DNA from 3 places in the Streptomyces lacaronensis genome. Region 2 is predicted to be linked to each of the others. Evidence: riboswitches for the same ligand, from Rfam matches in the RefSeq annotation. Region 2 holds a riboswitch; each other region holds the start of a gene.
The links. A riboswitch is a leader RNA that binds a small molecule or an ion and turns the genes downstream of it on or off. The one in region 2 is predicted to bind cyclic di-AMP.
Positions count from the first base shown of each region.

Region 1 (10,325 bases), 1.9 Mb from region 2:
CGTCTGGACGTCGGAGAGGCCGAAGCGCTCGATGAGGGACCGCTTGGCCTCCGCCGCGTTCTCGCTCTGCCGGATGAGGCGGATGACCTCGTCGATGTCGAGCAGTGCCACCAGCAGGCCCTCGACCAGGTGCAGCCGGTTCCGCCGCTTGGTGCGCCGGAACTCGCTGCGCCGACGGACCACGTCGAAGCGGTGGTCGAGGTAGACCTCCAGCAGCTCCTTCAGGCCCAGCGTGAGCGGCTGGCCGTCCACCAGCGCCACGTTGTTGACGCCGAAGGACTCCTCCATCGGCGTGAGCTTGTAGAGCTGCTCCAGGACGGCCTCGGGGTTGAAGCCGTTCTTGATCTCGATGACCAGCCGCAGCCCGTGCTCACGGTCGGTGAGGTCCTTGACGTCCGCGATGCCCTGGAGCTTCTTCGCGCCGACCAGGTCCTTGATCTTGGAGATGACCTTCTCGGGTCCCACCGCGAAGGGGAGCTCGGTGACGACGAGGCCCTTACGGCGGGCCGTCACGTCCTCCACGGCCACCGTGGCGCGGATCTTGAAGGTGCCGCGGCCCGTCTCGTACGCGTCCCTGATGCCGCTCATGCCCACGATCCGGCCGCCGGTGGGCAGGTCGGGCCCCGGCACATGCCGCATCAGCGTGTCGAGGTCCGCGCCCGGGTGCCTGATCAGATGGCGGGCGGCGGCGATGACCTCGCCCAGGTTGTGCGGCGGCATATTGGTGGCCATGCCGACCGCGATCCCGGACGTGCCGTTGACCAGCAGGTTCGGATAGGCGGCGGGGAGGGTGACCGGCTCCTGCTCACTACCGTCGTAGTTCGGGGAGAAGTCGACCGTGTCCTCGTCGATCGACTCGGTCATCAGCGAGGTCGCCGACGCCATCCGGCACTCGGTGTACCGCATCGCGGCCGGCGGGTCGTCGTTGCCCAGCGAGCCGAAGTTCCCGTGGCCGTCGACCATCGGCAGGCGCATGGAGAACGGCTGCGCCATGCGCACCAGCGCGTCGTAGATCGACGCGTCGCCGTGCGGGTGGAGCTTTCCCATCACCTCGCCGACGACGCGGGCGCACTTCACATAGGAGCGCTCGGGGCGCAGGCCCATGTCGTTCATCTGGTAGAGGATGCGGCGGTGCACGGGCTTGAGCCCGTCTCGTGCGTCGGGCAGCGCGCGCGAGTAGATGACCGAGTAGGCGTACTCGAGGTAGGAGCCCTGCATCTCGTCGACGACGTCGATGTCGAGGATGCGCTCCTCGAAGTCGTCCGGCGGCGGGGTCTTCGTGCGGCGGCGGGCCATCGCGCTTGGGGCTCCTTCAACTGCCGATGCGGGATCTGACGCGGACCATTGTGGCCCGGTCCACCGACAAGTGTGGAACGGCCCGGGGCGCTCGCGGCCGGTGCGGGCCCCGGAACCGCGCCCGGCGGCACCCGGCGAAGCCCCCTCGAAGGGGTCCGGATCCGGCGCCGGAGGGCCCGCCGAAACGGTTCGGGACAGCTCGGCGGGACGGGAGTGGACCGGAACTTCGCCAGATGTCCGTCCCCTTGCATACAGTGACAGAAGCGCTGCGCAAGCGGCTGGCACGCGCTCCATCACGCGATCGAAGGGACGTACATGCCCATGGGTCACACGGCCACGCAGCAGGCCGGCTCCGGCGGCTTGAAAGCGACTGAGCACCGCCTGGCCAATGGCCTGCGCGTGGTGCTCTCCGAGGACCATCTGACCCCGGTCGCCGCGGTCTGTCTGTGGTACGACGTCGGCTCGCGCCATGAGGTCAAGGGGCGCACCGGCCTGGCGCACCTCTTCGAGCACCTGATGTTCCAGGGCTCGGCGCAGGTCACCGGCAACGGCCACTTCGAGCTGGTGCAGGGGGCCGGCGGCTCACTCAACGGCACGACCAGCTTCGAGCGCACCAATTACTTCGAGACCATGCCCGCCCACCAGGTCGAGCTCGCCCTGTGGCTGGAGGCCGACCGGATGGGGTCCCTCCTGACCGCGCTGGACGAGGAGAGCCTGGAGAACCAGCGCGACGTCGTCAAGAACGAGCGCCGCCAGCGGTACGACAACGTCCCGTACGGCACCGCCTTCGAGAAGCTCGTCGCCATGGCGTACCCCGAGGGCCACCCGTACCACCACACCCCGATCGGCTCCATGGCCGACCTGGACGCGGCCTCCCTGGAGGACGCGCGGGAGTTCTTCCGCACCTACTACGCCCCCAACAACGCCGTGCTGTCGATCGTCGGCGACATCGACCCCGAGCAGACGCTCGCCTGGATCGAGAAGTACTTCGGCTCCATCCCCTCCCACGATGGCAAGCGGCCGCCGCGCGACGGCACGCTCGCGGAGGTGATCGGCGGTCAGCTGCGCGAGGTCGTGGAGGAGGAGGTCCCGGCCCGCGCACTGATGGCCGCCTACCGGCTGCCGCACGACGGCACCCGTGAGGCCGACGCCGCCGACCTGGCGCTGACCGTCCTCGGCGGCGGCGAGTCCTCCCGGCTCCACAACCGCCTGGTGCGCCGCGACCGCACCGCCGTGGCCGCCGGGTTCGGCCTGCTGCGGCTGTCGGGCGCCCCCTCGCTGGGCTGGCTGGACGTGAAGACCTCCGGCGGGGTCGAGGTGCCCGCGATCGAGGCCGCCGTCGACGAGGAGCTGGCCCGCTTCGCCGAGGAGGGGCCGACGCCGCAGGAGATGGAGCGCGCCCAGGCGCAGATCGAGCGCGAGTGGCTGGACCGGCTGGCCACGGTCGGCGGCCGGGCCGACGAGCTCTGCCGTTACGCGGTGCTCTTCGGCGACCCGCAGCTGGCGCTGACCGCCGTGGAGCGGGTGCTCGACATCAGCCCCGAGGAGGTGCGGGCCGTGGCCGCGGCGCGGCTGCGCCCCGACAACCGCGCCGTGCTGGTCTACGAGCCCGTCCAGGGCGCCGAGGACGCAGCCGACACCGCCGAAGCCGCCGAGACCGACGCAGAAGGGGAGGCGGCCCAGTGAGCGACGCCGTCACCGCGACCATGACCTTCCACCCGCAGCCCAAGGGCGGCGCCCCCAGGCCGTGGGCGTTCCCGGCCCCCGAGCGCGGTGAGCTGCCCAACGGCCTCACCGTGCTGCGCTGCCACCGCCCCGGTCAGCAGGTCGTCGCCGTCGAGATCAACCTGGAGGCGCCGCTGGACGCCGAGCCGGCCGGGCTCGAAGGCGTCGCCACGATCATGGCGCGCGCCCTGTCGGAGGGCACCGACAAGCACGACGCCGAGGAGTTCGCCGCCGAGCTCGAGCGCTGCGGTGCCACGCTGGACGCCCACGCCGACCACGCCGGCGTCCGCGTCTCCCTGGAGGTCCCGGCCTCCCGGCTGCCCAAGGCGCTCGGTCTGCTGGCCGACGCGCTGCGCGCCCCCGCCTTCCCGGACGGCGAGGTCGAGCGGCTGGTGCGCAACCGGCTGGACGAGATCCCCCATGAGCTGGCCAACCCGGCCCGCCGCGCCTCCATGGCCCTCTCCGCGGAGCTCTTCCCGGCCGAGTCGCGGATGTCCCGGCCGCGTCAGGGCACCCAGGAGACCATCGAGGGCATCGACGCCGCGGCCGTGCGGGCCTTCTACGAGGCGCATCTCCGCCCCTCCACCGCCACCGCCGTCATCGTGGGCGACCTCGGCGGCGTCGACCTGGACCGGGCGCTCGCCGACACCCTCGGTGCCTGGACGGGCGGGGCGGGCGTGCCGCGCACGGCTCCCCCGATCGTCGCGGACGACACCGGCCGTGTGGTGATCGTCGACCGGCCGGGCGCGGTGCAGACCCAGCTGCTCATCGGGCGCGTGGGCGCCGACCGTCACGACCGGGTCTGGCCCGCGCAGGTGCTCGGCACGTACTGCCTGGGCGGCACCCTCACCTCCCGACTCGACCGCGTGCTGCGCGAGGAGAAGGGCTACACCTACGGGGTGCGCGCCTTCGGCCAGGTGCTGCGCTCCGGGCCCCCGTCGCCCGCGGGCGGCTCCTCGGGCGCCTCGATGCTGGCGATCAGCGGCTCGGTGGCCACCGAGGTCACCGGCCCCGCGCTGGACGACCTCTGGAAGGTGCTGCGCACGCTGAAGGAGGAGGGGCTGACCGACGACGAGCGCGATGTCGCGGTGCAGAACCTGGTGGGCGTCGCCCCGCTGAAGTACGAGACGGCGGCGTCCGTCGCGAACACCCTCGCCGACCAGGTCGAGCAGCATCTTCCGGACGACTTCCAGGCGCAGTTGTACGCCCGTCTGGCGGAGACCGGCACGGTCGAGGCCACCGCCGCGGTGGTGAGCGCCTTCCCGGCGGACCGGCTGGTCACGGTGCTGGTCGGGGATGCCTCGGCGATCGAGGAGCCGGTCCGCGCGCTGGGCATCGGCGACGTGCGCGTCATCTCCAACTGAGCCGAGGAGAGTTGGCCGAATTCATGCGCGGAACCGCCGGTCCGGCCGGCTCGCCGACGGTCCGGCAGGCGGTCCGGCAGACGTCCGGTCCATGAGCCGACAGCGGAAGGACCCCGGCCCCGTAAGGGCGCCGGGGTCCTTCCGACTTGCCCGATTTATGGGATTGACTGCTTGTTTGGTTTGTGGGGAGAGCAACAAAAAACCGGAACCGTTTGGTGATCGAAAGCGGGCCCGTTTAGCGTCAGTCCGGCTGTTCGCCAGCGACCCGCCGCACCCGCGGCACCGGACAGTCATCGCCGAGTCCCCGTACGGCGCAAGCCAGGGGAGCCGGGGACCCAACACGTCCCCAGGGGTGAATCGGGCGCCTTCCCCGGCCGGGGGAGGGGTCCGTAGGAGACCTTCCTGCTCCGAACCCGTCAGCTAACCCGGTAGGCGAGAAGGAAGGAAAGGAGTGCGCCTCAGTATGGCGTCCACCCGCACTGCCACCGGGAAGCATCGCCGCACCACCAAGGTCAACATCCGTACGAGTGCGAACGTCGTGGGCATCACGACCGTCGCCTCGGGTGTGGTCGCCGGGATCACCGGACAGGCGTTCGCGGCCGACGGGGGCCCCGATCCCCAGCAGACCGGTCTGACCCAGGCGATCGTGATCGGCGACGGGATCGCGGACCACATCGAGGCCCAGGCGCAGTCCCAGGAGACCGCCGCCGAGCAGGCCGCCGCCAAGGCCAAGGCAGAGGCGATCGCCCGCCAGGAGGCCGCCAGAAAGGCGGAGGCCGCGGCGAAGAAGGCCAAGGCCGAGCGCGAGGCCAAGGAGCGCGCCGCGCGCGAGGCCGAGCGCAAGCGCCTCAACACCTTCGTGTCGCCGATCAGCGGCTCCTACGTCTCCACCGGCTACCAGGCGTCCAGCGGGCTGTGGTCCTCCGGCAGCCACACCGGCATCGACTTCCACGCCTCCACCGGCACCACGGTGCACTCCGTGGGCATGGGCGAGATCGTCGAGGCGGGCTGGGGCGGCTCCTACGGCAACAACGTCGTCATCAAGATGAACGACGGCACGTACACCCAGTACGCCCACCTGTCGTCGATCAGCGTCTCGGTCGGCCAGAAGGTCACCCCGGGCCAGCAGATCGGCCTGTCGGGCGCCACCGGCAACGTCACCGGACCGCATCTGCACTTCGAGGCCCGCACCAGCCCGGACTACGGCTCGGACATGGACCCGCTGTCGTACCTGCGTACGCACGGCGTCAACGTCTGACCCGTCGCGTCCGACGCGAACGCCGCGTGGTCTCACGATCCCGGGATCCCGAGACCCCGTGAGACTTCCGAGAAGGCCCCGTCCGCCGGACGGGGCCTTCGGCGTGCCACCGCCCGCCTGACCAAAAAATAGCCATGAAATGCTTCCCGCCATCGGAAATGGCGTCCGCGTGGAATAGAGTCGTTCAACGCGCATTCCATGGCCGCGTTTCGCGGGCGTTAAGGCGGAGGTTCGACAATGCGGGACCGTAAGTGAGCGGGGATACGAACGCGGTCCAGGGTGGTCGCCGGATTTCGGCACACGCGGTCTGCGCGGCGATTCGCGACGACATCGTCTCCGGCGCGTATCAGCCCGGCAGCCGCCTCACCGAGGAACTGCTCGCCCGGCGCTACGGCGTCTCCCGGGTGCCGGTCCGCGAGGCCCTGCGCACCCTGGAGTCCGAGGGCTTCGTGACGACCCGGCGGCACGCGGGGGCCTGCGTCGCCCAGCCCTCCGAGCGCGAGGCGGCCGATCTGCTGGACATCCGCGCGCTGCTGGAGCCGCTGGGTGCCGCGCGGGCCGCACAGCGCCGCACCGAGGCCCATCTGAAGGTGCTGCGCGGACTGGTCCGGCTCGGCCGGGAACGGGCCCAGGGCGGTCAGCTCGGCGAACTGCGGCCGCTGGGCGACTGGTTCCACGAGACGCTCGCCCAGGCGTCCGGCAGCCCGAGCCTGGCCGCGCTGCTCGTCCAGCTGCGCCGTAAGACCGCGTGGGTGTACGCGGCCGCTCCCGGGCCGCGGCCCGTGCCGCCCGAGGGCGCCGCGCGCCCCGATCCGGCCGGGCGGGCCGTGGAGTCCTGGGCGGAGCACGGCGCGCTGGTGGACGCGGTGGCGCGCGGCGACGCCGACCGCGCGCGGGCGCTCGCCACGGCGCACACCGAGCGCGCGCTGTCGGAATACCGGCTGCGCCGCCCGATTCCGGTGAGGACTTCGAAACATTCCGTCAACACGGCGAGCGGCCGGAATTAACAGAGTTCCCGTATACAACTCCTTGGAGTCCTTGGGAATTCTGTGCGCGAAAACAGAAAAACGGCGGGGCCGCGGTGACTATTAAGGCCACCGCGGCCCCGCCGTGCCGAATCCCTGAAACCACCCGGGAATCACCCCGGAATTCCAGACAGGGCCCTCCCGGGGTCAGACGGTCTCGGGAAGCTCCTCGAGGCCCCCCGCCACCAGCTTCGCCAGACGGTCGAGCGCGACCTCGGCGTCATCCGCGTCGGAAGCGAGGACGACCTCCTCGCCGCCCTGGGCGCCCAGGCCGAGCACGGCCAGCATGGAGGCGGCGTTGACCGGGGTGCCGTCGCCCTTGGCGATCGTGATGGGGACGCCGGCGGCGGTGGCCGCCCGGACGAAGATCGACGCAGGGCGGGCGTGCAGGCCCTCGGCCCAGCCGATGGTGACGCGGCGCTCAGCCATGGTGTTGCCCTTCAGGTGTGACGGTGCTGTTGTCTAGACCAAAATCATACGGTGTCCGGATTCACCCGAACGATGTCCGAGTGAGCCCGGCCATGCCCGGACTGGCCCGATACGGACCTTCCCCCGACACTTGGCCCCGACGCAAGGGTGTCCACCATCCGGACCGGGCGGGCCCGTACCCTGGCTCCCATGCGGAGCCCGTCGGACCATCACGCCTACCCGACCCACTGGGAAGCCGATGTGGTGCTCCGGGACGGCGGTACGGCACAGATCCGTCCCATCACCACCGATGACGCCCAGCGGCTGGTCAGCTTCTACGAGCGGGTCTCGGACGAGTCGAAGTACTACCGCTTCTTCGCGCCCTACCCCCGTCTCTCCGACCGCGATGTCCACCGCTTCACCCACCACGACTACGTCGACCGGGTGGGCCTGGCGGCCATCGTGGGGGATGAGTTCATCGCCACCGTTCGGTATGACCGCATCGACAGCCGGGGGATGCCGGCCGCGGCCCCCGCCGACGAGGCCGAGGTCGCCTTCCTCGTCCAGGACGCCCACCAGGGCCGCGGGGTGGCCTCCGCGCTCCTCGAACACATCGCCGCCGTGGCGCGCGAACGGGGCATCCGGCGGTTCGCCGCCGAGGTGCTGCCCGCCAACAACAAGATGATCAAGGTGTTCACGGACGCGGGTTACACCCAGAAGCGCAGCTTCGAGGACGGGGTCGTCCGCCTCGAGTTCGACCTCGAACCCACCGACCGCTCCCTGGCCGTCATGCGCGCCCGTGAGCAGCGTGCCGAGGCCCGGTCCGTCCAGCGGCTGCTCGCGCCCGGCTCCGTGGCCGTCATCGGCACCAGCCGTACACCCGGCGGCGTCGGCCGCACCGTGCTGCGCAACCTCCTGGACGCCGGTTTCACGGGGCGCGTCCACGCCGTCAACCACGCCTTCCCCGACGACATGACGCGCCTGGAACCCGAGGGCGTCCCGGCCCACCGCTCGCTGCGTGCCATAGAGGAGCCCGTGGACCTGGCCGTCGTCGCCGTCCCCGCCGAGCGGGTGCCCGCCGTCGTGGCCGAATGCGGCGACCACGGCGTCCAGGGGCTCGTCGTGCTCTCCGCCGGATACGCCGAGAGCGGGGGCGAGGGCCGCGACCGGCAGCGGGACCTCGTGCGCCAGGCCCGGTCCTACGGCATGCGCGTCATCGGCCCCAACGCCTTCGGCGTCATCAACACCGCCGACGGCGTCCGGCTGAACGCCTCCCTGTCCCCGCAGCTGCCCAACCCCGGTCGGCTGGGACTGTTCACCCAGTCCGGGGCGATCGGCATCGCGCTGCTGTCCGGGCTGAACCGGCGCGGCGCCGGGCTGGCGAGCCTCGCCGGGATCGCCGGAATATCGACCTTCGTGTCCGCCGGGAACCGCGCCGACGTCTCGGGCAACGACCTGCTCCAGTACTGGTACGACGATCCGCTCACCGACGTCGTCCTGATGTACCTGGAGTCGATCGGCAACCCCCGCAAGTTCACCCGGCTCGCCAGGCGCACCGCGGCCGTCAAGCCCGTGGTCGTCGTCAAGGGCGCCCGCCACACCGGCAGCGCCCCCACCGGCCACGCCGTGCCCACCACCCGGATCCCGGACGCCACCGTCTCCGATCTGCTGCGGCAGGCCGGCGTCATCCGGGTCGACACCGTGACCGAACTCGCCGACACCGGGGTGCTGCTCGCCTCCCAGCCGCTGCCCGCCGGTCCGCGCGTCGCCATCCTCGGCAACTCCGAGTCGCTCGGCCTGATCACCTACGACGCCTGCCTCACCGAGGAACTCCGCCCGCTGCCGCCCCGCGACCTGACCACGGACGCCACCCCGGACGACTTCCGGCGCGCCCTGACCGAGGCCTTCGCCGACGACACCTGCGACGCCGTGGTCGTCACGGCCATCCCGTGGGTCGGCGAAGGCAGCGCTCAGGCCCTCGCCGCGGCCGTAAGGGAGGCGGCGCAGGCTCCCGGGCCCGGTCCGGCCAAACCGGTGGCGGTGGTCCACCTGGAGATCCAGGAGCTCGCGCAGGCCCTGGCCGGCACCGGCGGTGAGCCCGCCCCCGGCACCCGCCGGATCCCCGCCTACCCCGCCGCCGAGCGGGCAGTGCGGGCGCTCGCCGAGGCCGTGCGGTACGCGCGCTGGCGGGAGGAGGCCGCCGAGCCCGGCCGGGTGCCGGAATACGACGACATCGACGAGGCGGGCGCCGCCGCCGACATCCAGGTGCTGCTCGCCCCGGCCGACGGCACGGGCGGCGACGGCCCGGGTGCCGGTACCGGCCATGCCGTGGGCGGCGGGATCGGCGATGGCGTGGGTGGCGGAACCGGCGAAGCCACGAGCGGCGGGGCCTTCGACGGCACGGGCCCCGGCGTCGAGCTGTCCGCCGCCGACACCCAGCGCCTGCTGGCCCGCTACGGCGTCAGCGTGCTGCCCGCCCTCCCCGCGCCCGACCCCGACGCCGCCGTACGGGCCGCCGAGCGGCTCGGCTTCCCGGTCGCGCTCAAGCCCACCGCCTCTCATCTGCGCCACCGCGCCGACCTGGGCGGGGTGCGGCTGGAGCTGGGCAGCGAGACCGAACTGCGCAGGGCCTACGCCGAGTTGACCGACTACCTGGGCCGCCCCGAGGAGCTGGGGCTGGTCGTGCAGCGGATGGCACCGCGCGGCGTGGACACCGTCGTACGGGCCGCCATTGACCCCGCCGCCGGGGCCGTGCTCTCCTTCGGGCTCGCCGGTGCCCCGTCCGAACTGCTCGGCGACACCGCCCACGGCCTCGTCCCCGTCACCGGCCAGGACGCCGCCGAGCTGATCCGGTCCATCCGGACCGCGCCGCTGCTGTTCGGCTGGCGCGGCTCCAAGCCGGTGGACACCGCGGCCCTGGAGGAGCTGCTGCTGAGGGTGTCCCGCCTGGTGGACGACCACCCCGAGATGGTCGCCGTCGACCTCGAGCCCGTCGTCGTCGCCCAGCACGGCCTGTCCGTGCTGGGCGCCTCGGCGCGGCTCGCCCCGCCGCCCCCGCGCACCGACCTCGGCCCCCGCCACATGCCCGCCTACTGAGCCGCCTGCTGAGGCCCCCTGCGGAGTCGTCCTCCGAGTTGTCCGCTGAGTTGTTGTCCGCCGAGTCGTCCGAACCTTGGCGTGCGGTCGTCCGAACCTTGGTGGGAGTCGTCCGAGCCTCGACAGGCACGGGCGCCCGTGTCGGCGTCGCCC
Region 1 covers NZ_JBLHDK010000003.1:3,672,491-3,682,815, reverse strand. Annotated here, with positions in the region: gene ACMTAK_RS15495 (DNA gyrase/topoisomerase IV subunit A) at 1-1,296, opposite strand, end outside; gene ACMTAK_RS15490 (M16 family metallopeptidase) at 1,612-2,982, shown strand; gene ACMTAK_RS15485 (M16 family metallopeptidase) at 3,003-4,385, shown strand; cyclic di-AMP (ydaO/yuaA leader) riboswitch at 4,670-4,834, shown strand; gene ACMTAK_RS15480 (M23 family metallopeptidase) at 4,849-5,643, shown strand; gene ACMTAK_RS15475 (GntR family transcriptional regulator) at 5,895-6,650, shown strand; gene ACMTAK_RS15470 (HPr family phosphocarrier protein) at 6,816-7,097, opposite strand; gene ACMTAK_RS15465 (bifunctional acetate--CoA ligase family protein/GNAT family N-acetyltransferase) at 7,287-10,172, shown strand.
Region 1: it holds a riboswitch for cyclic di-AMP, as region 2 does, so the genes downstream of both, ACMTAK_RS15480 (M23 family metallopeptidase) here and ACMTAK_RS23800 (M23 family metallopeptidase) in region 2, are expected to answer to the same signal.

Region 2 (10,325 bases):
AAATGCCATGACTACTTTTGATGGGTCAGCCTTGCCGAGTTGAACAGCAGCCCTCACGTCTGCCTCATTCTTGCCGTCGACGACCGGATACAGCAGTGCCACACCGGTTCGCGGCCCTACCAGTGAGTTCGCGGGGGCATCAGCAGCAGCTTCAATGAGGTGAAGAGCCGCCCGCAGGTGCTCCACGCTCGAGATGCGGCTGAACGATGGCTTGCCCTCTTGCCTTCTGCGGCGGACCAGCGAGAGCGGAGCCGAGTCCGAGACCGATGCCTCCACCCGATTGTCCTGGGTGAGCTGCGGAGCAATCACCAGCCACTCATCAACCGTAGCCAGACGACCGTCGAGCTGAGCCAAGTAGCTCAGGTGCGGCCGGAAGATTCCTTCGCGTTCCCACTCAAGTCCACTCAACACCGCAAGGAGCTCAGCATGACCAACCCTCACGGTACGGACTTGAAAACTCCAGTCTGAGCCGTTACCCCCCACAGATCGGTCGGTGAGGTGAACCGACTGCGCGGGAATGGTCTGGAGAAGGGGACTCCAGCGCTCAGTGTTGCGGCGCAGGGCACCGGGATCCGTCGGATAGGCCGCTGGCTCGATGGGCTTGCCGGGCGAACGTACCTCTACGAGTTCGGCGTTGAACATCTTATTGCGAGCCGATGGCTTGACCCACGGCAGGTGTTGCGCGACCAACGGTGGTACCTGAGCTGGTGTGACCTGAGGCTTGCCGTCGACTAGTTGGGCGTACTGGGTCAACTGTTGACGGAACAGCTCCTCATCGCGACAGATGGCTTCGAAGGCTTCGTATAGATCAACGGTAGATGTCTTGGTCAGCTGCTCCTCGCGGCCAATGTACAGACGCACTAGGTCGCGGTATCCCGGCCGGAACCCAAACCAGCGGCCCATCTGCATGAGTGTGTCTGCTTGGCGAGCGGTACGGCGGTAGTAGGTGACGGTGAGGCCCTCCACTGTGAAGCCTCGGGACAGCTTGGTACCGCCCACGAGGATCTTCCAGACGTGGGGGGTACGATCAAAGTCGAGATCGAGCTGCTCGAAGTACCGGTCCGAGTCGCCGTTAACGATCACGACTGCGTTGCCTCCGGCCCCGATGAGCTGGCGGGCGCGGCTTACATACGACCTCAACTCGTCGTACGAGGCCGGGTTCGGGAGATCTGCCGCACGCGCCGAGGACACCGCTGCGAAGTCGGACTCCCACAGCGCCGCCAGACGACCATGCCCTTCTGAAGATGTATACCCGGCCTGGTGCCACATCGCGTTGATTTGATCGGCCAGTACGGCGTGGTCTCGTGTCCGCACGGACTCATGGATGAGCATGGTGTGGTGGCGGAACGGCCCATCGGGTACGCCGTGGTCGGCGCGGAAGAGCTTGAGTGCACCGGTGAGGACGAAACTGTCCATGGCCTCTCGGAGTCGGTCGCCTCCGTCGCCGCAGATACCTCGGACGTAGGCCTTCTCCTGAGAGTTTGCGACTGTGCGCTCAGGCCCCTTCACCATTGAGTCGAAGTCATGGAAGTCCTGGACCCCCATGTAGCCCTCGGGGCGGGGAAGAGAGATCAGGAAATCGCTGGGGAAGATGTCACGAGCATCTCCCGGGTCGACGAAGACGTTCGCGAACGGTGTCGCTGTGTATCCGACGTACTGACCACGCGGCAGAAGACGCAGTAGCTGCGAGATGAGGCCGTTTATGGCTGTGCGCTCGATGGCCCCCCTCTGCCATTTCTCGGGGTTGGAGGTGTTGACAGAGGCCTGATCGGACTCGTCGTCGATGATCAGAGCAGGAAGCTCACCAAGAATCCCGTGTACCTGCTTCAGGTCCTTGACCAGTTTCGTCAGAACGCTCTTATTCTTCTTGACAACCATTACACGCGCCGCCGCATAGTGCAAATTGGCGGGATCATACAGCGGGAGCGTCGGCTCCCGCTTTTCGAACTCCAGGGTGCGAATGCCCCGATCAAGGCTCTTGTAATCCTTGTCGCGCGTGGTGAGACGCTCGATGTCGAATGCACGCTGTGCAGAGGGGCGACCTCCGTGCCGTACAAACTGTGGCCAGTCGGCGTCATCGCCCACATAGTCAATGCCGACAAGGGAGTCCATATCGCTGAGGTCGGCTCCGCGCAGGATATTCTCTTGGCCGATCAGCTCCATATCAAGCCGACGCTGCGTTTGGGCTCTCAGCAGGTTGAGAGTGCCGCCAAGGACGATGACGAGACGATAGCCCGCGTCAATCGCCTTTGCTATAACGCCCGTGAAATTAGCCGTCTTACCGGACTGCACATAGCCCACGACGAGGCCCTTGGCTTGACGAAACTCACTCTGCTCAGGATCGACGAGGCGCTCGACCACTGCCCGACTAGCCTGGTCGAGACTGGCGATTGACGGTTCGGGCCACCCCTTCTCCCGGAGCTTGTGCTCATAGGCCTGCCAATAGAAGGAGCGTGCCGCGGCTCGTTCTGACGTGTACCAAGGGATGTGTTCGTTCGCAATAACGGCAGCACCCGGCACATGAGCAACCGGCACTATCGCATCGAGTACTTTGCGCAGGTCGGCATCAAAACGGAGCCGATCGTAAACCGCGGCGCGGCGATCATCGGTACGGGGCGCTGTATCCGGCGACCAGCGCGGCTCCTCCGCGAAGTCCCAGACTGTCAGCGCCCGGGACCACAGAGCAACGAGCGCCCCGCCATGAGGCGCTTCCTCGGCGAGACGTACACGGAAGGTCTCCTCACTGAGGTCAGCGTCGGGGAAGTCCTCTTCGGCAGCGACTTCAGCCCACTTCTGGAAGTGACGGGGACTGGCGCTCATGCCGTTCAGGACTTCGGTGTGGATCAGCAGAATGGCGTCGGTCACGTCAGTTTCCTCTGGTCAAAAAGGACAACGCATCAGGAGCTAGGCCGGTTGCGGCGCTCACGCTGAGCGTGGACGGCGGCGAGTAGAATGCTGTTCCAGTACTCGATGCGATCTGCTCGCTTCTTCTCCCAGCGGCCGAGACCGAAGCAATCCTGGAGCAGTAGGTACAGCAGTGTCTTAGTGACAGGAGCGTCGTTCGCGCCGCCCCTCCGCCCGTCGTTGAAGTCTTCCCGGAACTCCTTGTTGAGCAGGAGGGCGTGATTTTCGCGGTCTAGCTGGAAGAACTGCTCTTCGGGGAGAGCCGTCCACTCGACGCGGATGGGGTCCTCAGCACACTTGAGCGGCAATTCTTCACGCACGGCCCGCTTGACCTTGGGATCAAAACCCTTGCCGGGTTCGATGACTGCCGGCCTTTCGATAACCGAACGTGACATCCCCTCCCGGTACGCAGCCTGAGCGTCAGCGAGATACGTCCGAAAGGTATCGCCAACTGCGTCAACAGCTTCATCCACCCCACTGGTGAACGCTGGCGTCACCTCGACGCCGTCCTTCTTCACCGTGAGGCTGAAAACGTCGTTCTCTTCCACAGGAAGATCCACTGCTATACGGGCAAGGACCATATGCCCTTCAGGGCCCCGGAAGTTGCTCCAACCACCTGCCTGCACCAACCGGTCGTTACGGTAGAAATAGAAGCCCTGCCTGTCGCTTACAGTGCCGATCTGCCGGAACCCCGCCAGATTCGACTTGGCGGGCCAGATATGTGCCTCCAGGTCCATCGGGCCAACGCCTTCGACATGTGCCAAGAACTTCTTCGGGTAGCCAGCCTTTCCAGGCACCTTATAGCCGAAAGGGTCAAGCGCGTCCACACTGATGTGGTCCGTTTCCTCTCCGGTGGCCACGTCCCATACGGCGATATCCAGGTTGAGTCCGCGGCCGAGGAAGCGATGCAGATACAGCCCAAGATGCGTCTCTAGCCGGGAAATGGCCTTGGACAGGAACTGCTCGCTCTGCCCAGGCGCCACGGTCTGAAAGGCACGCACCCGATCCCAGCGCACGATCGTTCCGTGCCACTCGATCAGACCGTCATATACGTCGATCTGCTGTTGCGCGAACGCTGGCTCGACCGTGTCGCAGCGGAAGCCGTCCTCGATACCTTCCACTGTGAGCTTGCGGCCGACCGCTCGGGTGCGTTTGGTGCGGCTAATGACGGTGAGCGAGCGGGCCTGTGACAGCGAGGCGGCTTTCAGGCCGGTGCCGTACATGCCGAGAGCTTGCCCCCCGTAGTCGCGGCGGCGCCCGACCGTCATGGCACTGTCCAGGCCTGCGTCGTCCATCCCGCGGCCATTGTCGAGGACCAGCAACGACACAATGCGGTCGTGTGCGCGGAGGAAGTGCACGACGATGGCGTCGGCGGCAGCGTCGATCGAGTTGTCCACTAGATCCGCGACCGCAGCCTCGAAGCTATACCCCTGGTTGGTTAACGCCCTGGCGTATCCAGCGTCTGGAGGCAGGTGCACACTTCCGCTGGTAGGGACGTCGTACTGCCAACTGGCAGGAAGGGAAGTGGAAGAAGACATGCACTCCGTTCCTTATCCACAGGTAGGGCCCGTGTGGGGGAACGGCGGCCCATCGCTAACGATGCGCCATTCTACGTACACGCCGGGTGTAGAGGACGAGTTCAACTATCTCGGTTCGGCATCTACGTAATCTTCACATATAGGCACAGACAGGGCAGAACAACGCTTAATGCCCCACACTGCGGGAGAGGACGAGCTGTAACAGCCCAGGCAGGCAGACTGCGGTCATTGCGCGGGCTGATGCGTAGGGTCGGGGCCAGGAGATCCTTGGAGTGGGAGGTATGGGGATGGCTGGAGTGCCGGCGGGGGTTGTGGCTGCGGGTGGGTTGGTCGGGGGGTATTCGGTGGCTCGGTGGACCAAGAAGCGGCCCTTGGGTGGTGTTGCGCTGGCCGCTGCCGGGGCGGTGGCCGCTCGGGGGTGGCGGGAGAAGGCGGGGAACGGGACCGCCGCCGCGCTCAGTGCGGCGTATGTCGCCGCGTTCGCCGGGTCGCATCCGCTGGCGAAGAAGATCGGGGCCTGGCCGTCCGTCTTCGCCGTCGCCGGCGGCGTTGCCCTCGCGTCCTGGGCCCTTGCCGATCGGCGGCACCCCTCGACGGTCGGCGCGTAAGGGCCCTGGGGCGTACGTAGCGGTCACGTATGTGCGGGTGGCTCAGGCGGGCGGGGCTCCAATATCGCCCGCCCGCCGTCCTACGGCCCGGTCCCGCCCCGTCTTCCGCTCAGTCCGACGCCGACGTCAGCAGGTCCAGTTCCGGCTGGGTCAGCTTGAGGTCGACCGAGGCCAGGAGGGCGGGGAGCTGGTCGGTGGAGCTGGCGCTGGCCAGGGAGGCCACGACTGTGGGCTGGGCGAGGAGCCAGGCCAGGGCGACCGTGGCGGGCTCGGTGCGGTGGTTGGCGGCGACGTCGTCCAGGGCGGCGAGGACCTTCTGGCCGCGCTCGGTCTCCAGGTGCTTGGCCGCGCCCGTGGAGCGGGGGCTGTCGACGGCCGTGCCCGGACGGTACTTGCCGGTGAGGAAGCCGGACGCCAGGGAGTAGTAGGGAATCGTCGCCAGGTCGTGGCGGGCGGCCACCTCGGACAGCTCGCCCTCGAAGGTGTCGCGCGAGACCAGGTTGTAGTGCGGCTGGAGGGCGACGTAGCGGGCCAGGTTCTCCCGGGTGGAGAAGGTCAGCTGGGCCTCCAGGCGGTCCGCGCCGACGTTGGACGCGGCGATCTCGCGGACCTTGCCCTCCCTGACCAGCTCGTCCAGGGTGGTGATGATCTCCTCCACCGGCACCGACGGGTCGTCGTAGTGGGTGTAGTAGAGGTCGATGTAGTCGGTGCGCAGCCGCTGGAGGGATTCCTCGACGCCCGATTTGATGGCGGACGAGGTCAGCCCGCGTGGCTCCGGGGAGCCGCCGCCCACCTTGGTGGCGAGGACGATGTCGGAGCGGTTGCCGCGGGAGGCGAACCAGTTGCCGAGAATGGTCTCGGACTCGCCGCCCTCGTTGCCCGGTACCCAGGCGGAGTAGACATCGGCGGTGTCGATGAAATTGCCGCCCGCCGCCACGTAGGCGTCGAGCACCCGGAAGGACTCGGCCTCGTTCGCGGTCCAGCCGAAGACGTTCCCGCCGAGGGAGAGCGGGAAGACGGACAGGTCACCGATCTTCTGTGTGTTGTCAGCCATACATCTTTACAACGGTTGGCTGGACGGGGTTGTTCCGGCCTGTTGTTCCCGCGTGCGTTCCTGGGGGGGCGGCCCCGTCGGGACGTAAAGCCCCCTCGGCGCGTAAAGCCCCGTCGGCACGTAGAGCCCCATGGACCATCGGGACGTAAAGCCCCATCGGCACGTAAACCGGCGGCCCTGGCGTCAAGGGGGGAGAGAGCGCCAGGGCCGCCGGGGTATCAGGGGTTCAGCCCGTGCTGGCGCAGCCAGGGCATCGGGTCGATCGGCGAGCCGCCGCCCGGCCGGACCTCGAGGTGGAGGTGCGGGCCGGTCACATTGCCGGTGGCGCCGACGCGGGCGATGACGTCGCCCGTCGACACCTTGCCGGAGGTGACCACCATCGACGACAGGTGGCAGAACCAGAGCTCGGTGCCGTCGCTCAAGGTCAGCACGATGCGGTAGCCGTACGAACCGGCCCAGCCCGCCTGGGTGATGGTGCCGCCGTGCAGCGCCTTGACCGGGGTGCCGGTCGGGGCGGCGAAGTCCTGGCCGGTGTGGTCGGCCGACCACATGTCGCCCGCCTGGCCGAAGCTGGCGGTCAGGGTGTACGACCCGACGGGGAGGGTGTACGCGGCGGCGAGTCTGGCCTGGCGCTCGGCCGCGGCCTTCTTCTCGGCCGCCTCCTTCGCCCGCTGCTCGGCGGCCTTCTTCTCCGCCGCAGCCTTGGCCTTCCGCTTGGCGACCGCCTCCGCGGCCTGGTCGGCGGCCTTGTCCGCGGCGGCCCTGGCCTCCTTGGCGGCGGCCTGCGCCGCGGCGGTGCGGCTGTCCTCGTCCGCCGCGTTCTGCTGGTTCTCGGCCTGCTGGAGGATGCGGGCGCGGAGCGCCTCACCGGCGTCGGTGGTGCCGCGCTGCTCGTCCTCGCTGGTCAGACCGGCCTGGGAGAGCGGGGCGGCGGCGGTCTGCGCGCCGCTGCTGTCATCCGACGCCCAGGAGCCGATCCCCGGCAGATCCTTGGCGTCGGGCAGGCTGGCCTTCACCTCATCGGCGACATGGCCGAGGTCCGGCATGGATATGGGGAGCGCGGGACGGTCCTTGGCGCTGGCCATACCGCCCGCACCGACCGCCGCGATCACGCCGACCCCGAGGACGGCGCCGCTGCGTGCCATGGTCCCGCCTCGCTGTTTGGCAACGCGGTGCCGGCCGCGTACGGGAGCGATGGACTCCTCGGTGGGGTTCCACTCCTCCCAGGTCTCGGCCTCGAATCCGGCACCCGGGCCCTCGGAGGCGCCCTCATCCGCATAGCGGTCGTCGGGGGCGAACGCGTAAGGGTCGTCGGGGGCGAGTCGGCCGTCCCCTGAGCTCATCCCGCCGCCGGCGTCGAAGCCGGGGCCGTAGGCGGTGGCGGTCCCCAAACCGCCTCCCCGTGTTCGATACGGGGCCTCGTCCAGGACAGACCTGTTGGACGCCACGGAGGCGCACTCCTTTCCTTCCCTCTCGCCTACCGGGTTAGCTGACGGGTTCGGAGCAGGAAGGTCTCCTACGGGTCAGGTTCGACCCGATTCACCCCAAGGTTGTTGGTTCCCCGGTTCCCTTGGTGCTGCTGGTGGTGCGGTACTGCCGCTGTGCGTACGGGATTCGGCGACGGCGCACGGTGCCGCCCTTGCGACGGTTGTGACGACCGCGCTGCGTTATCGAACGTTAATAGAGAGCGCGATGTGATTCCAAGCTGTTCCGAGGAATCCGCGCACCTTTGGCATGAACTTAGCACTCAAGAGGGGACAGATAGGGGCGAGTCGACGTGCTGGGCAAGACTTGGCAAAACCGCATACGGATCGATCGTGCGTCAATTGTTATGCGGAGGGGGCTCGGCCGGTTACGCACGGTGTGCGGCGTGGTGCGATGCGATGCGATCGCGGTGCGGTTGGTTGGTCGGTTGGTTGGTTGGTCAGTCGGCTACGACGGCGTGGGGTTCGCCCTGTCGTTCCCCTCACCGTTGTCCCGCCTACTGTCCCGCGCGCTGTCCCGCCCGTTGCCGCGAGCCGGGGTCCGACGGACCGCCAGCAGCGCCATGTCGTCCGGCGTTCCGCCACCCGTATGGCGCTCGACATCGGCCACCAAGGCGTCCAGCAGCTCCTGCGGACCGTCGAAGCGGCGACCGCGCAGCCGCTCCTCCGGGTCATAGAACTCGCCATGGCGGTCCCGGGCCTCCGTCACCCCGTCCGTGAACAGCAGCAGCGTCTCGCCCTCCGCGAACATCAGCTCCATCACCCGGTCCGGCCAACCCGCCAACTCCCCCATCCCCACCGGCAGCGCCGACGCCTCCGGCTCCAGGGCACGCACCGCGCCGCCCTCCTCCAGGAGCAGCGGCGCCGGATGGCCGCGGTTGATCAGCCGCAGGGTGGAGTCGCCGCGCGGAATTTCGGCCACCACGGCCGTCGTAAACCCCTCGACCACCTCCAGGTCGGCCCGCCGGGCGCCCTCGCGCTGCAGCGCCCGCTCCAGGCGGCCCACGAGCGCCTCCAGGGTCGTCTCCTGCTCCGCCGCCTCCCGGAAGCAGCCCAGGAGGATCGCCACGACCTCCACGGCCCCCAGCCCCTTGCCGCGTACGTCCCCGACGGTCAGCCGTACACCGTGCGGGGTGTCCTGGACGGCATACAGGTCACCACCGATCGCCGCGTACTTCTCCGCCGGTACGTAACGCGCGGCGATCTCCAGTCCGGCGAGCCGGGCGGGCGGCGCGGGCAGGACGGCGCGCTGGGCCGCCTCCGCGATACCGCGCGCCGAGGCGAGCCGGTGGTAGCCGCGGCGTACGACGCGGTTGATCACCACCGCCAGCACGGTCACGGTCGCCACCGTGATGATCTCGGTGGCCGCCTGGGTCGGGTCCCGCACGCCGTGCAACTCCGCCAGCAGACAGGTGGCGAGGACCGCGACGACGGCCGTGCCGATGGTCTGACGCAGCGGTAAGAGCGCCGCGGCGACCAAGGGGGCGGCGGCGAAGAAGGGCGAGGCGGTGTAGCCGGGCGGGGCGGCCAGGTCGAAGGCGATGCCGCCGAGGACGAGGACGGCGGGGACCCAGCGGGCCATACGGCGGCCCGGGGGCTCCTTACCGCTCTCCTCGCCCGGAGCCGGCCCCGCGGCGGACCCGGCGGACGCGTCGGCGGCGGCACCGGCCGCGGCGCCGGTGTCGATGAGCGTACGGAGGCGGGTGGCGGGTCGGCGGGCGAGCGGGCGGCTCAGCCGGGGCCAGGCCGTACGCCGCTCCGTACGGCCCTCGGTACGGCCCTCCGTACGGGCGCCCGTACGAGCCCTGCTCCCTCGCACCCGCACCGGCTTCTCTCGCTTCCCTGGTCCGCGTCCCAGCCGCCGTCACAGCGGCACGGCGGCGCGGTCGTCACGGCGTCACCGCCGTCACCGCCGTCACCAGGCTTCCGGCTGACGGGCCGCCAGGCGAGCCGGTGTCGGCCAAGCGGGTGCTGGGCGGGTGGGGACGCGTGCCGAGCGCCGCACGAGGCGTCTCGTCGACCCCACGCATGCGGGGGTGTGAGCGCGCCAGGACCCCGGTCGGCGGGCTACGGACGGGCTACGGAAGCGTCAGATACCGCGTACGTCAGAGGTCCTGCGTACGCCAGAGGCCCCGCGTACGCCAGGAGGTCCCGCGTACGCCAGGAGGCCCCGCGTACGTCAGAGGTCGACGCCCAGCGCGCGGGCGTGGCGGTCCGCCGCGAGTTCCGCCGAGACCTCGTCGAGGTACACCTCGCACACCAGCCGGCCGTCACGGGTCAGATTGTGCTCCAGCTCCCACAGCACGATCTCGTCCCCTCCGGCGAGGAGGAAGGCGTGCTCATAGAAGCGGCACCAGGTCGCGTCGGGACCGCCGGAGCGGCGCCGGGGCTTGGGCGCGAGGGCGATGTCATGGGCGAACGCGGTGGCGAGCAGCCGCTCGGTCTCCTCGCCCGGGCGGTCGGCGTTCTCCGCGCGGCGCAGGACGCGACGGGCGTGGTCGGCCGAATCGTCGGCCACATACGCACGGGAGCTCTCCACCGGCTCGGCCGTGTGCAGCAGCTGGTCCGGGAGCCACAGCGGTAACCCGTCGAGCTCCTCCCAGCGGGCGCCGCCGAGGCGCTCATGGACGCGGCGCTCGGCCAGCGTCAGGGCGTCCTCGTCCTCGTAGAGCTCGTACAGCGGGCGGCCGCCCTCGCCCGTGTTGTGCTCCAGTTCCCACAGCAGCAGGCTGCTGCC
Region 2 covers NZ_JBLHDK010000003.1:5,543,776-5,554,100, forward strand. Annotated here, with positions in the region: gene ACMTAK_RS23780 (Z1 domain-containing protein) at 1-2,865, opposite strand, end outside; gene ACMTAK_RS23785 (ATP-binding protein) at 2,898-4,442, opposite strand; gene ACMTAK_RS23790 (hypothetical protein) at 4,730-5,050, shown strand; gene ACMTAK_RS23795 (aldo/keto reductase) at 5,160-6,104, opposite strand; gene ACMTAK_RS23800 (M23 family metallopeptidase) at 6,323-7,552, opposite strand; cyclic di-AMP (ydaO/yuaA leader) riboswitch at 7,564-7,699, opposite strand; gene ACMTAK_RS23805 (PP2C family protein-serine/threonine phosphatase) at 8,037-9,407, opposite strand; gene ACMTAK_RS23810 (DUF6227 family protein) at 9,768-10,325, opposite strand, start outside.

Region 3 (10,325 bases), 1.1 Mb from region 2:
GCCGCCACGGTCGTCAGCACATCGAGGCGCTCAACTACTCGCCGCTGCTGTGCGACCTCCGCACCGCCGCCGCGCTGCTCGGCCGCCATATCGAGGAGGTCTGCGTCCGCACCGGCCACGGCCAGGTGGAGACCATCGGGCACAGCCCGGGCGGCCTGATCGCCCGTTACTACGTCCAGCGTCTCGGCGGTGACGCCCGCGTCCATACCCTGGTGACGCTCGGCACCCCGCACGGCGGCACACGTATCGCGCCCCTGTTGTCCGTACATCCACTCGTGCGTCAGATGTGCCCGGACTCCCCGGTGATAACGGAGTTGCGGCAGCCTGCCCCCGATTGCCGTACGCGATTCATCGCTTTCTGGAGCGATGTGGATCAGTTGATGATCCCGAAGGAGACGGCCCGGATAGACCATCTGGATGTGATCTCCCAGAACATCCGCGTCAACGGAATCGGACATCTCGCCCTGGCGGTGCATTTCTCCATGGCCGCCCGCATCCGCGAGGCCCTGAACGCCGCCGACGAGGCGCCGGCGGACGCCTCCAGCGCGGTTCCCGAGGGTTCAGAAGCCTCGGAATTGCCGAACGCCAATCGAACATCCGGCCAAGGAAGCACGTACAGTCAGCCGAAAGACGACCAAATGCCCTTTGCCGAGATGCTCAAAACTCACGGAAGATTGTCGCTGCCGCGTACTGCCGGGTACAGTCGCCGCTAATTCTCCTGCAGCCGAGGCGAAAGAGAAGTGGTGGTGAACGACCGTCACCCGTCGGGGGCCTCTCCGACCGTCCCCGCTCCCGACGCCTCGTATCCGTACGACGAGGCTTACGGTCAGCGGCAGGACACAGCGCACGGCGTCGTCGGGTACGACGGGTACGACGGGTACTCCACCGGCAACTTCGCCCATCTGGCCACCGCCTACGGGGACAGTGACCCGCTCTACGGCGACAGCGATCCGCTCTTCGGCGCGCTTCCGGGCGCGTACGACGCCGGGCAGGGCGCCCACAGCGGTCAGTACGACGCCTCGCAGTGGACCACGGTCGACCAGCACCACCCGACCGGGTCGTACGCCACCGGCCACTACGACCTGGGCCACGACACCGGCCACCACGACACGGCCGCCCATTACGACTCCGGCGCCTACGACACCACCGCGATGTGGGCCGCCTCCGGCTATCACCTGCCGACCGGAATCCCCGCCCAGCAGGACGCCGACACCGGCGCCCAGTGGGATATCGGCGCCTGGGACACGGGCGCCACCGGCCACACCGAGCTGCCGGATCAGTGGGACCACGGCGCGGGGTACGAGGCCGAGGCGTACACCTCGGGCGTGGACACCGGTCAGACCCAGGTCTGGGACACCTCCGTCTACGGGACCGTGGACGAGGCGCGGTACGACCACTCGGGGCTGAACCAGCCGGGGTTCGACCAGCAGGGGCTCGACCACCACCCCGGCTTCGATCAGACAGGACTCGATCAGACAGGGCTCGATCAGACAGGGCTCGACCAGCCCGAGCACGAGTCCAACGCCTACGACCAGACGACCGTCTTCGAGCCGAACGCCGCCGCGTTCGACCAGACCGCCGCGTTCGAGCAGGCCGTCATCCCCGAGCAGCCCGGCGCGTTCGAGCACACCGCCGTCTTCGAGTCGGTCGACGAGCCCGACCAGCCGTACGACCCCGGTCCCGAAGCGGAACCTGAACCCGAGGCGGCGGTCATGCGGGAATCCGCCCCCTCCTCTCGCCGGGAGGTGAGCCGCGGCCGCCGCCGTACCCCGTCGTCCCGCCCCAAGCGCTCCGCGCTCCTCACCGTCGCCGTCCCCTCCGTCTGCGCCCTGGGCGTCACCGCCGTGGCCGCCGCCTCGGTCAGCGGCGTGGGAAGCGACAAGAAGGACGAGTCCACCACTCAGGCCGCCGCCGACACCGCGCCCCCCGTGAAGCCCTCCGTCGCCAACAGCAAGCTGGACTCCCAGCTCGCCGGGGTCCGCGAGGACGCCGACGACTTCCGCGACCGCACCAGCCGCGCCCAGGAACGGATCGACCTCCAGGCGCGCCAGGCCGCCGAGAAGAAGCGCAAGGCCGCCGAGGCGGCGCGCAAGGAAGCGCTGCGCCCGAAGTTCGCGCTGCCCGTCGCCCAGCACGGCCTGAGCGCCCAGTTCGGCCAGGCCGGTATCAACTGGATGTCGGTGCACACCGGCATCGACTTCCCGGTGAGCTACGGGACGCCCGTGATGGCCGCCACCGACGGCACCGTAAAGGCGCAGTGGAACGACGCCTACGGCAATATGGTCGTTCTGACCAGCCCGGACGGCACGGAGACCTGGTACTGCCACCTCAGCAGCGCCAAGATCCGCTCAGGAACCGTCAAGGCCGGGGAGACCATCGCGTACTCCGGGAACTCCGGTAACTCCACCGGCCCGCATCTGCACTTCGAGGTCCACCCCGGCGGTGGCGCGGCCATTGACCCGCTGCCCTGGCTGCGCGGCAAGGGCCTCGACCCGACCTGATCCGGGGCCACCGCCGTGGCGCGCCACCGCCGCGCCGCGCGACGCTCGCACGGCCTGCGCCCCCCTACAGCTTCTCCACCGGTGCGTACCGCAGCAGCAGCCGCTTCGGCTTCTCGTCGCCGAAATCGATCGTCGCCTCCGCGTTGTCCCCGCTGCCCTTGACCGCCACCACCGTGCCGAGCCCGAACGAGTCATGGGTGACCCGGTCCCCGATGGCCAGGGCGACCACCGGGCGCTCCTTGGCCCGCCGGGTGGCGAACCCGCCGCCCCCGGTGCGCGAACGCGACGTCGACAGACCGGACGACAGCCCCGACGGCGGGGTCGAGGCGATGCCGCCCATGGACGCGGACGGGGTGGCGGGCCCGGTGCGCCGCCAGCGCACATACTGGTCCGGGATCTCCTCCAGGAAGCGGGACGGCGGGTTGTACGCGGGCTGTCCCCAGGCGCTGCGCATCGTCGAGCGGGTCAGATAGAGCCGCTCGCGGGCCCGGGTGATCCCGACATAGGCCAGCCGCCGCTCCTCCTCCAGCTCCTTGGTCTGGCCGAGCGCCCGCATATGCGGGAAGACGCCGTCCTCCATGCCGCTGAGGAAGACGACCGGGAACTCCAGGCCCTTCGCCGTGTGCAGGGTCATCAGCGTGATCACGCCGGAGCCCTCGGTGTCCTCGTCGGGGATCTGGTCGGAGTCGGCGACGAGCGCGACCTGCTCCAGGAAGTCCGCGAGGGTGCCGGGGTTCTCCTCGCCGCGGTCCTGCTCGAACTCCAGGGCCACGGCGGCGAGCTCCTGGAGGTTCTCGATCCGGGTCTCGTCCTGCGGATCGGTGGACGCCTGGAGCTCGGCCAGATAGCCGGTGCGCTCCAGCACCGCCTCCAGGACGGTGGCCGGGCCCGCCCCGGACTCCACGATGGTGTGGAGCTCCTCCATGAGCGTGTTGAACCGCTTGACGGCGTTGGCCGAGCGGGCCGCCATGCCGTACGCCTCGTCAACCCGGCGCAGCGCCTGCGGGAAGGTGATCTTCTCGCGCAGCGACAGCGCGTCGATCATGGCCTCCGCGCGCTCGCCGATGCCGCGCTTGGGCACGTTCAGGATGCGGCGGAGCGGGACGGAGTCCTCGGGGTTGGCCAGCACCCGCAGATACGCGAGGACGTCCCGGACCTCCTTGCGCTCATAGAAGCGCACCCCGCCGACGACCTTGTACGGCAGCCCGACGCGGATGAAGACCTCTTCGAAGACACGGGACTGGGCATTGGTGCGGTAGAAGACCGCCACGTCCCCGGCCTTGGCGTCGCCCGCGTCCGTCAGCCGGTCGATCTCGTCGGCGACGAACTGGGCCTCGTCGTGCTCGGTGTCGGCCACATAGCCGGTGATCTCGGCCCCGGCGCCGGCGTCCGTCCACAGGTTCTTCGGGCGGCGGTTCTCATTGCGCTCGATGACCGCGTTGGCCGCGCTCAGGATGGTCTGGGTCGAGCGGTAGTTCTGCTCGAGGAGGATCGTCCGCGCGGTGGGGTAGTCCTCCTCGAACTGGAGGATGTTACGGATCGTGGCGCCCCGGAAGGCGTAGATCGACTGGTCGGCGTCGCCCACGACGCACAGCTCGGCGGCCGTGGTCTCCTCGGTGTCGGTGCCCACCAGCTCGCGCACGAGTGTGTACTGCGCGTGGTTGGTGTCCTGGTACTCGTCCACCAGGACGTGCCGGAAGCGGCGGCGGTAGTGCTCGGCGACGTCCGGGAACGCCTGGAGCAGATTGACCGTGGTCATGATGATGTCGTCGAAGTCCAGCGCGTTGGCCTCGCGAAGCCGCGCCTGGTACATCGCATACGCCTCGGCCAGCGATTTCTCAAAACTTCCCCCGGACTCCGTCCGGGAGGTGCCCCCTGCCGCCTGCTCGGCGAAGGTCTCCTCGTCAATCAGCTCGTTCTTGAGGTTGGAGATCTTGGCGCTGAAGGACTTCGGCGGGAACCGCTTGGGGTCGAGGTCCAGATCCCGGCAGACCAGCGACATCAGCCGCTTGGAGTCGGCCGCGTCGTAGATCGAGAACGACGAGGTGAAGCCCAGCTTCTTCGACTCCCGGCGCAGGATGCGGACGCAGGCGCTGTGGAAGGTGGACACCCACATGGCGTTGGCCCGCGGGCCGACGAGCTCCTCGACGCGCTCCTTCATCTCGCCCGCCGCCTTGTTGGTGAAGGTGATGGCGAGGATCTGGCCGGGGTGGGTGGAGCGGGCGCCGAGCAGATAGGCGATGCGATGGGTGAGCACCCGGGTCTTGCCGGAGCCGGCGCCCGCGACGATCAGCAGCGGCGAGCCGGTGTGCTCCACGGCGGCCCTCTGCTGCTCGTTCAACCCCTCGAGCAGCGCGGACGGGTCCACGGCGGGCCGGGGCGCGCCGTCCCGGTAGTGGGCCTCCCGGGGCACGGGCGCGTCGAAATCGCCGCTGAAGAGGTGATGCGGCACGTCCTCGGCGCCACCGTGGCCAGGGTGTGCCGAATCCTCGGGCGGCGGTGGCCGCTCCTCGTCCTGAGAAGGCCCGAGGTCCGCCAGGAAGCTGTCGTCAAAGAGGCTGCTCATCGCTCCCCGAGTCTAGGCCGCCCCACTGACAGCCGACGTACGAACATCACGAAACGGTTTCGGGCAAAACGGCCACCAGTCTTCACAGGAGCCCCACGTGTTGGCTACCGTCCTGCGTCAGGCGGCCCGGAAGATCCGTCGGCGAACCACGTCGGCACGGGCGCCTCCGCCGAGTCCGGTTACGCCGTGAGGCGCCCGGAGCCGGGGACCCAACAACGCAAGACCGGGGTGAATCGGCCCGAAACGGTACGGCGCACACGGTGCCGTCCGGACACGGCCGTAGGGCAACCTTCCGTACCGCCCGAACCCGTCAGCTAACCCGGTAGGCGGTCCACGGAAGGAGTCGCCTCCCTTGGCGTCGCACCGCAAGCCGCGGAGCCGAATACCCGCCCCGCTCACGGGTCACAGCCGCCGTACGGCCGTCGGGTTCACCACCGCCGCCCTCGCATCCGTCACCCTCCTCTCCCAGTCGGCCAACGCCGCGCCCACCGATCCCAAGCCGGCCGCCCAGTCGATCGAGAAGGTGAAGGAGAAGGTCGACACCCTCTACCACCAGGCGGAGACCGCCACCCAGCGCTACAACGCCGCCAAGGAGCGCACCGACCAGCAGCGGGCCAAGGTCGACAAGCTGCTGGACTCCGTCGCCCAGCGCACCGAGAAGCTCAACGAGGCGCGGCGCATGCTCGGCACCTACGCCACCGCCCAGTACCGGGACGGCGGAATGGCCCGCTCCGCCGCGACCCTGCTGTTCTCCAACGATCCGCAGGACGTCTTCGACCAGTCGCATCTGATCGACCGGATGACCGGTCGGCAGAAGCAGGCCGTCGACGACTTCCAGAAGCAGCGGGTGAAGGCCGCCAAGGAGCGCGGTAAGGCCGCCGAGAGCCTTGCCTCGCTGACCGCGTCCCAGAAGCAGCTGAAGGTCCAGAAGAAGACCGTCCAGGACAAGCTGACCGAGGCCCGGCGGCTGCTGGCGAATCTGACCGCCAAGGAGAAGGCGCGACTGGCGGCGATCGAGAAGAAGAAGGCGGAAGAGGCCCGCCGTAAGGCCGCCGAGCTGGCCGAGAAGCAGCGGCAGGAGGCGGCCGCGCGCAAGAAGCAGCAGGAGCAGAACGCGGGTGGCTCCGGTTCGACGGCGCCCTCCACGCCCTCTGTCCCGGCCAACAGCTCCAAGGCGGCCCAGGCCATCGCCTTCGCCAAGGCGCAGCTCGGCAAGCCGTACGTCTGGGGCGCCACCGGGCCCAGCTCCTTCGACTGCTCCGGGCTGACGCAGGCGGCCTGGAAGTCCGCCGGGATCTCGCTGCCGCGCACCACCTGGGACCAGGTGAAGGCCGGTACGCGCGTCTCGACGTCCCAACTCCAGCCGGGCGATCTCGTCTTCTTCTACGACGACATCAGCCATGTCGGCCTCTACATCGGCGACGGGATGATGATCCACGCGCCGAAGCCGGGCGATGTGGTGAAGAAGGCGCCGATCACGGAGATGCCGATCTACGGGAGCGTGCGGCCCTCGTAGGGCCCCTGATCCCGACGATGCCGCTGCCCGGGGGCGGACCCCGGGCAGCGGCATCGTCATCGGCTCAGCGGCGCCGTCAGCGCCTCTCGGCGCCGTCAGTGGCTCAGGTGCCGGGCTTGCGCCCGTAGACGTACACGTCGTCGCCGTTCTTCAGCAGGCTCCAGTACTTCTTGGCGTCGCCCTTACGCATGTTGACGCAGCCATGGGAGCCGGGCGGGGACCATACGCTGCCGGCGATCGAGTGAAACGCCTGGCCGCCGTCGAAGAACTGGCTGTAGGGCATGGCGACCTTGTAGAGCGTCGACCAGTGGTCGATGTTCCGCCAGTAGACCTTCTTCAGCCCGGTGCGGGTCTCGAAGCCGTCCCGCCCGGACCGCACCGGCACCGGTCCGTAGACCAGCCGGGAGCCGTCCTGGACCCAGCTCAGCTGGCGGGTGAGGTCCACACAGGCGATACGGCCCCTGTTGGTGGGGCACTTCCTCGCCGCGTTCGGATTGTGCCCGGCGGCTTTCTGGGCGCTGATGAGGCTCATCACGCCCGAGGTGATCGGGCCCGCGTAGCCGATCGTCGGGCTGACGCCGTGGTCGATCTGGAACTTCTGGATCGCGAGACAGTCCGCCCGCGACTGCCGTCCGTCCACGGGACGGCCCAGGAACCGCTCGGCCTGCCTCTGGTACGGCCCGGCGGTGGTCGTGCACGACGACGCGGCCATGCTCACCGGTGTCACCGTGCCGGCCGACCGGCCCAGCGGCCGCGCCTGAGCCTGCGCCGGACCGGCGACGGCCACCGCGAGCGGCACCGCCATCCCCGCCAGCCCCAGCGCGACGCCCACGCGCCGCCTATGACTTCTGACTGCCCCCACTACCCCCATTGGCCACTCCTCTCGACTGCCTCGTTCTTTACTAAGACAGCTCGCGAGTGCAAACGGTTGCCTCGGGATCGTGTCGCAATTGCCTTGGGTTACCCCCAGAACATTCGTTCGTCAGGTCCACAGCACGGCGATGAAGATGTTTGCCGTTGTCAAGGCGCCCACCGCGCCGAAGGCGGCCGACTCTACCTTCTCCTCGTCGCGCTTCACATAGACCAGGCCGAGGATGACGACCAATAGCGCCAGCTTGATACCGATTTTGACGGTATTGACGCTGTTGTCGTCCGCCTGGTTGAGCCCGACCAGCGCCACGCCGGTCACCAGCATGGTCAGCGCGCCGTGCAGCATCGCCGGGATCATCCGGGCCTCGCCCGCGCGCGCGGCTTTGAGCTGCGAGAAGAAGCCACCGAGCAGCGCGCCGATGCCGACGATGTGGAGGCCGACGAACACGTGAATGAGTACGTCCATGGCTCCGGAGACTAGCCGCGCGCATATCATCGTCCGGCACTCGGGTGGGGGCCTATCGCCGCTTCGATCACGGCCGCCCCACACTCCCGACCGCCCCACTCGCCGGGCGATCATCAGTCGTCACCGGATCGACGAAATCCGTGCACTCCCGTTCAATCCCCCGCACGCCCCCGCTTTCCGGCCTAGCTTCCTCCTCCAGGTGGCAGTCCGCTTCCCGTCAACCGAGGGTCCCCGCCTCATGGCGGACTGCCACCTGCCCGTCCGCTCCCCACAAGGGTCCAGGATCTGCGGAATGTCCTGGATCGCCCGAACTGGACTGCCCAAGAAAGACCAGGTGAACCGCCGCAGTGGCGTCGCACAGGAAGCCCAAGCAGCGCTCGCTCACCAGCAGCACCGCCCGCGCGGCCGCGCTCCTCGCCCTCACCGGCGCCGCGTCCGCCACCCTCCTCGACGGCACCGGACACGCCGAGAACCGCCTCACCCCCGCTCAGGTGAAGGCGAAGGTCGATGAGTACCAGCGAGAGGCCGAGGAGGCCACCGAGAAGTACAACGGCGCGAGGGAGAAGGCCGACAAGGCCCGCCGGACGCTGGAGGCGCTGCGCGACCAGGCCGCCCGCCGCACCACCCGGCTCAACACCGCGCGCAACGCCCTCGGCGCCTTCGCCACCGCCCAGTACCGCTCGGGGACGATCGCCCCGGCCCTCCAGCTCGCCCTGTCCTCCTCCCCCGACCAGTACCTTCAGCGCGCCTCGCTCGCCGAGCGCGCGGGGAGCCGCCAGGCCGCCCTGATCGCCACGATCGGCCGTCAGGAGCGGAAATTACGCCAGGTCCGCGGCGAGGCGGCCGACCGCCTCGCCGCTCTGCGCGCCTCCCGGACGGCCGCCGCCCACCACAAGCGGACCGTCCAGGAGAAGCTCGCCGCCGCCGATCGCCTCCTCGGCCGGCTGACCCTCGAGCAGCGGCAGCGCCTGCTGGCGGCGCGGGGCGGCGACAAGGCCGCCGACTCCCTCGCCCCCGCCACGGGCCGCGCCGCCCGCGCCGTCTCCTACGCGTACGCGGCCCTCGGCAAGCCGTATGTGTGGGGCGCCACCGGTCCCCACGGCTATGACTGCTCGGGGCTCACCCAGGCCGCCTGGCGCGCCGCCGGGGTGGCCCTGCCCCGCACCACGTACACCCAGATCAACGCCGGTCAGCGCGTCACCCGCGATCAACTGGCCCCCGGCGACCTGGTCTTCTTCTACTCCGGTGTCAGCCATGTCGGCCTCTACATCGGCGGCGGCCGCATGATCCACGCCCCGCGCCCCGGGGCCCCGGTCCGGTTGGCCTCCGTGGCGGACATGCCCTTCGCGGGGGCGGCCCGCCCGGCGTAGCGGTCCCCGGTCCCGGCCCGGCCCGTACAGCAGTCCCCGACGACGACCCGCCCCGCATAGCCGTCCCCGGTCCCGGCCTGGTGACACAAGGCAGACTGGCCGCATGCCACGCGAAGCCGAAACCGGGCCCGAACCCTCCGTCGTGCTGTCGGGGTACGGCCCGGTGGGCCGGGCCTACGCCGAGCGGCTGATCGGCGGCGCGCTGCCGCTGCGGCTCGCCGCCGTGCGCACCAGCGCGGCCGAGGGGCCGCCGACGGAGCCGCGCACCGGCTGGGGCCCGCTGCCGCCGCTCGCCGAGACCCTGGAGCGTACGGGGGCGGCGGTACTGGCCCAGGCCGTGCCGTCGTCCCCGGCGGTGCGCGAACAGGCCGCCGCGGACGCGCTGTCGGCCCTGCGCCGAGGCGTCCATGTGGTGACCGCCACCAAGAGCCATCTGCTCAGCCACTGGGGCGAGCTGGGCCGGGCGGCGGCCGAGGGCGGCAGCCGCGTCCGGATCTCGGGCGCCACCGGAGCCGCCCTCCCCACCGCCGACCTCGCGCGGATCGGGGTACGCGGCCTCGGCTGCCGTACGCTGCGCGCCTGCCCCAACGGCACCGCCACCTTCGTCCTGGACCGGCTGGCGGACGGCGACGCGCTGGACGACGCGGTCGCGGAGGCCCAGCGGCGCGGTATCGCCGAGGCCGACCCGACGGCCGACCTCTCCGGCGCCGACGCGGCCGTGAAGGTACGGCTGTTGGCCGCGCTGCTGTGGGGGTGGGACGCGACGGCCGTAAGGACGGAGGCGGGCCCGGGGATCGACCTCGGGACGGCGGAAGCGGCCCGTACGGCCGCCGCGCGGGGCCGCCGTCTGCGGTCGGTCGCGACCGCGACCGCCGATGAACCGCTCGTCGTCCGCGTCGCGTTGGAGGAGACGGAACCGGGCGACCCTCTGTACGCCCTCAGGGGCCCCGAGAAGGCCGCCGTCTACGGCTGCCCCGACGCGGGCGACATCACGGTGAGCGGCGGCCGCTCCAGCCCCCTGGGCGCGGCGCTCGCC
Region 3 covers NZ_JBLHDK010000003.1:6,690,901-6,701,225, reverse strand. Annotated here, with positions in the region: gene ACMTAK_RS29115 (lipase family alpha/beta hydrolase) at 1-713, shown strand, start outside; gene ACMTAK_RS29110 (M23 family metallopeptidase) at 747-2,501, shown strand; gene pcrA (DNA helicase PcrA) at 2,566-5,067, opposite strand; cyclic di-AMP (ydaO/yuaA leader) riboswitch at 5,225-5,411, shown strand; gene ACMTAK_RS29100 (C40 family peptidase) at 5,420-6,583, shown strand; gene ACMTAK_RS29095 (L,D-transpeptidase) at 6,687-7,454, opposite strand; gene ACMTAK_RS29090 (hypothetical protein) at 7,566-7,919, opposite strand; gene ACMTAK_RS29085 (C40 family peptidase) at 8,267-9,289, shown strand; gene ACMTAK_RS29080 (homoserine dehydrogenase) at 9,393-10,325, shown strand, end outside.
Region 3: it holds a riboswitch for cyclic di-AMP, as region 2 does, so the genes downstream of both, ACMTAK_RS29100 (C40 family peptidase) here and ACMTAK_RS23800 (M23 family metallopeptidase) in region 2, are expected to answer to the same signal.